DNA from 2 places in the Paenibacillus sp. EC2-1 genome. Region 2 is predicted to be linked to the other one. Evidence: a T-box and tRNA genes for the amino acid it is inferred to sense, from the RefSeq annotation. Region 2 holds a T-box; the other holds one or more tRNA genes.

Region 1 (3,422 bases), 1.1 Mb from region 2:
TTATTCAAGACAGACCGTGAGGCCCATCATGACAACAAAGTTAGTACGAATGCTCTTCGTCATTGTTCTTCATGCCTGCCGTTTAGTCCAGGCTCTTCGCTATTTCGAGAGCCGCGGCCTCATCCATCACGAGAATGTCCTCGTGTCCGAACTTCAGCACGGCATGTATCGCTTTAGCCTTACTTCGTCCACCAGCGATACCAATAATCGTCTCTGTCCGCATAATATCCTCAAGTCTTAGCCCAAGGGTAAGCATACGATGAACGACTGTTCCATCTTCACTGAAATAGTAGCCAAAGGATTCGGCAATCGCACCTTCCGCTTTCAGATCCTTAATTGAAGGTTCATCAAGCTTCCTGCGGTGAGCCATCTCCATAGCATCTCCTATACCGTGAACAATAACACATGATCGACGTATCACATTCACAATGTCCCGGATATGGTGATCCTGAACCAGTGACTGATAGGCATCGTCGCTCAACAGATCTGGTACATGCAATAGCCGATATTCGGCTCCTACCTTCTTCGCCATCTTAGATGCGATAGTATTGGCTTGAATCTCCATACTCTCGCCCAAACCGCCCCTTGCAGGTACAAACCACGAACCTGTTAAAGGACCAGCTGACGGCGGTGACATCTGCTCAGCTACTTCAGCGAGCGTTGATCCACCTGTTACAGCAATGATGTCTCCGCTATTGACATAGTTAAGTAATGTTCTTGCACCTGCTCTGCCAAGTTCACGTTTCACATCAGCTGAAGACTCACTATCACCGGGGACAACCACTACTTTACGCAGCCCGTAAGCCTCGCGGATCTTATCCTCCAGATCAGCTAATCCGAACAAATCATTCATGACAGGCTCAAGCTGGTCAAGTAAGTTCTGTCCGCTACTGCTAATCCTCATCCCAAGCGTCTCAATCTCGATGAGCCCTTGTGCTTTCAGTAGGTCCGTTTCGGCCCTCAGCACACGTTCGGTCATTGACAGTGATGCCGCGAGCGTCCTGCGCCCCACCATTCCAGATAACATGATCTGATGAAGGATCGTATATCTTCGCTTGAGAATGTCCATGAGATCGGGCAGAAGCTGCTCTTGTAATTCTAATAAGTTACGCATGCTTTCCACTCCTGCAACTTCGTCTTGGACCTTCTACCGATGGTCGCAAAATGTCCCAGTCAAGCGTTTTAAGTCCCACCCTTATTCTAACCAATATTTATGGAGGTTGCAAGTGTTCCGAATGTATATTTCTCAACCCTAAGCATTCTTATGCATCAGGAAGAGGTTGTCCTTAAAGTGGATACACAACTGTCAAAGTCATATACAGTATCTCCCAAAAGGTGTGAATTTCTTCATATACAGATGGATTCTGTCTCGCTCTCATCAGCCATGCTTATTAGAATCTTTGGCACTGTTCTTGTCTTTTCGAAAAAGATGCGGTATAATCATCTTCGTTGCTATTTTGCGCCCGTGGTCCAATGGATATGACGTAGGCCTCCGGAGCCTGAGATCGAGGTTCGATTCCTCGCGGGCGCGCCATTTATTTTCATAACTTCTATATATTGTTTACCCACAAGTGCCCATGACGGCTCTTTTTTTTACCCAATAGTTTGACTTTCTTTGACTTTATGGTTGAAATTGTTTATTATGTGGGTAATACGGTAACAGTATTTTAATGAGGAATGCATTTAATGAGGAGGTTTTTTATATGAGTTTCATACCTATGGTCGTTGAACAAAGCAACCGCGGTGAGCGCGCGTACGACATCTATTCCAGATTGCTGAAAGATCGCATCATCTTCCTCGGCTCCGACGTGAATGACGTAGTTGCCAATGCCATCATTGCACAAATGCTGTTCTTGACAGCTGAGGACCCGGAGAAGGACATTCACCTTTACATCAATAGCCCTGGCGGATCAATCACCGCTGGTATGGCCATATTCGATACAATGCAGTTTATCAAACCTGACGTGTCAACCATCTGTGTCGGCATGGCTGCTTCCATGGGAGCATTCCTGCTGAATGCAGGCGCTAAGGGTAAACGTTTTGCGCTTCCTAACAGTGAAGTTATGATTCACCAGCCGCTTGGTGGAGCTCAAGGGCAAGCAACGGATATCGAAATCCGCGCCCGCCGCATCCTGAAGATGCGCGATAAGCTGAACCATATTCTTGCAGAGCGCACAGGTCAACCGCTTGAGCGTATTGAGAAAGATACGGATCGTGACTATTTCATGACTGCTGCTGAAGCGAAGGAATACGGTCTGATCGACCAAGTTCTTGAGAGCACGCCGCCGCAAGGTATCTAACATTTTGCAACAATAAGAGGCTAATATCCGTTGATATGCGGATGTTAGCCTTTTTGGCATGAAATATTTAGACACCCCATGTATTTTATGGATATAATTGGGTTTAAATAATATTGCGATCGGAGTGATGACTCTAGTGGGTAACCGATTATCCTTGATTCTACTACTTCCCCTCTGTTCAATCCCATTTTCCATAATCAACATGCTTCCTGCGTTTAAAGGAAATACACCTGATATACAACACACAGTTGCATCTGTCTTTGCTGTCATACTACTATTTCTGCTTGGCCTGTTGCTCGGAATAAAAAGCCAATCTTATTTTGTTCGCTGGTTTTCCCTGTACTGGATAGCGGGTATTTTAGTTTTTGCATTAGGTTATTTGACAAAATCATTCATCATACTTCTCCCCGTTTCCTTTATTTATTTCTTCCCTCTTTACGGACTCCGATTATTTCTAAATATTCCATCGGACCTAACCCTTGTACTCTTGTGCACCCTGATTGCTCTCGCAGCAGGATTACTCGGTTATTCACTCGGCCGTTTCCGCAGCAAGAATACACCCATCGTTCAGGAGAAATAATGAGACCTTCAATCGAGCGAAGTCAAAAATAGACCGAAATAAAGCAAGGGCAGAGGCCAATTTCTTGGCTTCTGCCCCTTATTTTTCACAGTCTCAAATACTGCTATTTCCATTCCTTCAACTTCAGCTCAAACTCCGGGAAACCATAAGCGTATGCTGTGTATTCATATAACGAGAAATACAGAACAGCTGCATTATCCTTCAGATAGAACTGAGCATCTGTAGGCACCCCTTTAAAACCGCCAAGGTAGCCGCCATCTTCTTTCATTTTGTTCAGGACAAGATTGTTCAGCTTCTGCTTGTTCTTGCCTTGCATGTTGATGAAATCACCAAGCTTCAACTGCTTTCCATCCTTGAGCGAGAACGTATAGCTATTGCGGAAGGTCATCCCGTGCGCTCCACCTGTATAGGAGTATTCACTTGTCGTGATGCTTAATAAGCCATTGGCATTGTAATGTACAACAAAGTCCCCTTGGAACTCATACGGATAATCGCTTCCGGATGGAGGGAGTGTGCCCACGTCTCCTTCAGCTGCGTCGAAC
Region 2 (3,422 bases):
TGGAGGCGATGGCGATTTCTCGACTGGACAGACCATTCTTGTCGGAACGGGAATCTTCGATGACATCTTCCATCCGTTGGATCAGTTCTGTAACCTTGATGCCAATTCCTTGACGACCGGACATGGCATAAGAAGATTTTCCGTCAGATGTATCGATTCCTAGATCAGACGCAGCTGAAGGACTTAACGACACAACTCCATAACTGACATGGCGAAGTTTTTCTGCTTCCTTGGTGAATCCAAGACCCTCTAACGCTTGCTTGACCATCATCTGGGGGTATTGCTGTCTATAATCAATGACGTTGATGACGGTATCAGCTTGACCGAATGATTGGTGCTCACCGTGAGATACAGTTGTCCATACATCCCCAGTGAACTTTTTATATACAAAATCATTTTGTAGCAGACCGTATTTCCACAAATGATATGCAATATCTTTTGCTGTATAGGTCAAAATGCCATTTGAACGAACAAGCACTTTATCGATGCTGTGCTCAGCCTCATGGTCGTCACTTGGCTCGTTCGTCGACTGTTTCAGAACCCAGCAACCAGCGAGCTTCCCCTCAGTTTCTTGATGGAATAATGATGTTTGCTTAAGTAACTCGAAAGCCGTATCCCAGAACCCTTCTCTAACGATACTGCTTTCCCAGACCAGTAGGTCATATTCGATTCCGAATTGCTTCATCTCTTCGATGTGTTCTCTGACGATTCGCTCTGCTACAAGTAGCCCAATCCATGAAAGGTTGTGGTTTCCTTCCTCTAGTGCATGGAGTACTTCGGTTCTTTGTTTAACGAGTTCTGGATCATTTTGATAAGCCTTATTGATGGCTGCGTAAATATCCCAGCAGTAATCTCCGAAACGAAGATGATCTTTGGATAATGATATGTTTTGAATGCCCACAACCGTATCTGCCAGTTGATTGCCTAGATCATCAATGTAATTGTGAACTTCTACCTTGTATCCGATTTTTCTCATGAGCCGAACAAGGGTATCTCCGATACAGGAATTTCTTAAGTGCCCAATATGGGCAGACTTGTTAGGGTTGATCGAAGTATGTTCAATTACAACCTTGTTCTTAGACAAAGGTGGCAGTTCAAACTTCATATGTGCCCAGCTGGGCCAATGGATGTGAAAGTTAATGAAGCCTGGCGGCACAACTTCAATACGGTGAATCAACATACTGAAAGCTTCATCTCGCTCAAGTTCAGTCTTGATTTGCTCTGCGATTAGTATGGGTGTCTTACGTAAGGGTTTAGCAAGTTGCATGGCAATGTTCGTTGAGTAATCTCCATGCTCCATATTTACGGGTTGCTCGATTTTTACTTGAAATGAATCAGGTAGTTTGACTTCCTCTATGCATGAGACGACCTGTTGTACAGCTTTTTCGATCCCTGTAATAATGAACTGACTTAACACATGTCATACCCCCTTAGAAAATAAAAAAAAGCCCCCATCTCATAAGAGACGAGGACTATTGCTCGCGGTACCACTCTCGTTGTTAAACCGGCAGGTCTAACCACTTGATACTATAACGGTGTAAACCGGGACTTCCTACTGAATTATTTCAGAAGACCGTTCTCATGGGTCCGCTTCGTGAACTCACCTGTACCGGCTCCCACCACCCCGGCTCGCTTAGACATCGATGTCGATCATTACTCTCCCAATCATTGAACTCGTATTTTGTTTTTCCACATTATAACTAATATTTTCAGAAAAGCAAGCCATCATTTATATGCAACAACTCGAAGTCTTTTATAATCTGCCCAAAAGGCATCGTCTTTCCATAGTGATTGTTCCGTAAGTTGACTTATTTTTTCAAAAGCTTCGTGTTGATCCTCTCGTGTGAGTTCAGTGAAAAAACATTGTCCAAAATGGTGCAGCCATTCTTTGATCCCATTCTTACCTCCGTGAAGTCTTGTTGGGCGGTCAAAGTGATGGGCTAATGTTACTCGAAATCCGATCTTCTCCAGTAAAAAAGTGTATTCTCCAATGCTTGGAAAGTACCAGGGGTTACTAGCTTTTGGGTCGATGTTGTAATCAGAGGAGAGGACCTCTTCGATCGCATTCACAATCGCTGCAATATTCCCTTTTCCCCCGAATTCAGCTACAAAACGCCCCTCTGGTTTTAGAGCTTGGTACACTGAGGCTAATGTATCTTTTGCATTTGTCATCCAGTGCAGCGCAGCATTAGAGAACACCGCATCAACGGGTGTGTCTAAGCTAAAATTTTCTCCGTTTCCTGTAATGAAATGGAGCGAAGGATATTTTTCTTGGGCTTTACTGATCATTTCTTGGGAGTAGTCCATACCTACAACAAAAGCTCCTGCATCCGAGATCTCCTTAGCAAGGTCACCAGTGCCGCATCCGAGATCCAAAATCTGTTCTCCTGAACGAGGGGCTAGAAGTTCGATTAACCCTTTTCCATAGGCTGATACAAAAGAAATCTGATTGTCATAATCCTCTGGTTTCCACACTTGGGCTGAACTCATAAGACCACTCCTTAACGATTGGTTCCTTTATTGTGCATGACTTCAGTTATAATTTGAAATATATAAATACTATGATAGTTATAGGTTTTATCTATTGGAAGTCAAAGTCGATAATAACCAAGACCGTCTCAAACAGTCTTGGTTGATGGAACGAACACGAACTCTGAGCTTATTTTACAGCTACTAACAGAGCCCCGATAGCAATTAGGGCAACGCCGGCAACATTGATCCACGATATTTTCTCACCAAGAAATACAAAGGCCAGTATAACAGCAATCACCACACTGAGCTTATCGATGGGCCCTACTTGCGATACCTTGCCATATTTTAATGCCAAAAAATAAAAGAGCCATGACAGAGCGCCCGCAACACCACTTAGCACGATAAAGCTGAGTGCTTTTTTCTGTAACAAAATCTCACCAAGCTGTGAAAATTTTCCCTGCACCGCAACGACTCCGAGCAAAAATAAAGCCATAATAACGGAACGGATCGCAGTGGCAGCGTTCGCGTCAATGTTCTGCAGCCCGATTTTACCGAAGATTGCTACAAGCGCAGCGGTAACCGCAGAGAGTAGAGCATATGTAAGCCATAATGGCATGTTAAGAGCCTCCTTATATATGTAAACTACTTTTTAGGTAGTATGGGGTAAAATAAGGAATCTTAAAATAAACAATAATTTGCGCTAAAAATAACCGATAGTTATGTGCTTAGATATGTTGTCACTGCAATGGAATTTTGGAAATAGAAGGGTATGCGGACAGAAAAACCGTTATATGTGGAAATAGTTCTGTAATTCGTGCTACGCGGACTGAGATTCCGTTATTTATTCCAAACACACTAATTTCACGAATTTTGTTGGTATTAACGGATTGTCTGTCCGCTTATACTCACAAATTGAGAATATAACCAAAATAACGGATCGTCTGTCCTCA

What was found. The T-box of region 2 lies ahead of ACK8P5_RS06385 (arginine--tRNA ligase). A T-box ahead of a tRNA ligase gene usually reads a tRNA of that ligase, here a tRNA-Arg.
Region 1: it encodes a tRNA-Arg, which carries the amino acid that the T-box ahead of ACK8P5_RS06385 (arginine--tRNA ligase) is inferred to sense. The anticodon was not compared.

The regions. Positions count from the first base shown of each region.
Region 1 covers NZ_CP186006.1:270,992-274,413, reverse strand. The annotation lists gene ACK8P5_RS01490 (sugar-binding transcriptional regulator) at 83-1,114, opposite strand; tRNA gene ACK8P5_RS01485 (tRNA-Arg) at 1,460-1,534, shown strand; gene clpP (ATP-dependent Clp endopeptidase proteolytic subunit ClpP) at 1,704-2,300, shown strand; gene ACK8P5_RS01475 (hypothetical protein) at 2,398-2,880, shown strand; gene ACK8P5_RS01470 (PdaC/SigV domain-containing protein) at 2,984-3,422, opposite strand, start outside.
Region 2 covers NZ_CP186006.1:1,368,115-1,371,536, forward strand. The annotation lists gene ACK8P5_RS06385 (arginine--tRNA ligase) at 1-1,417, opposite strand, end outside; T-box leader at 1,459-1,678, opposite strand; gene ACK8P5_RS06390 (class I SAM-dependent methyltransferase) at 1,726-2,490, opposite strand; gene ACK8P5_RS06395 (EamA family transporter) at 2,660-3,088, opposite strand.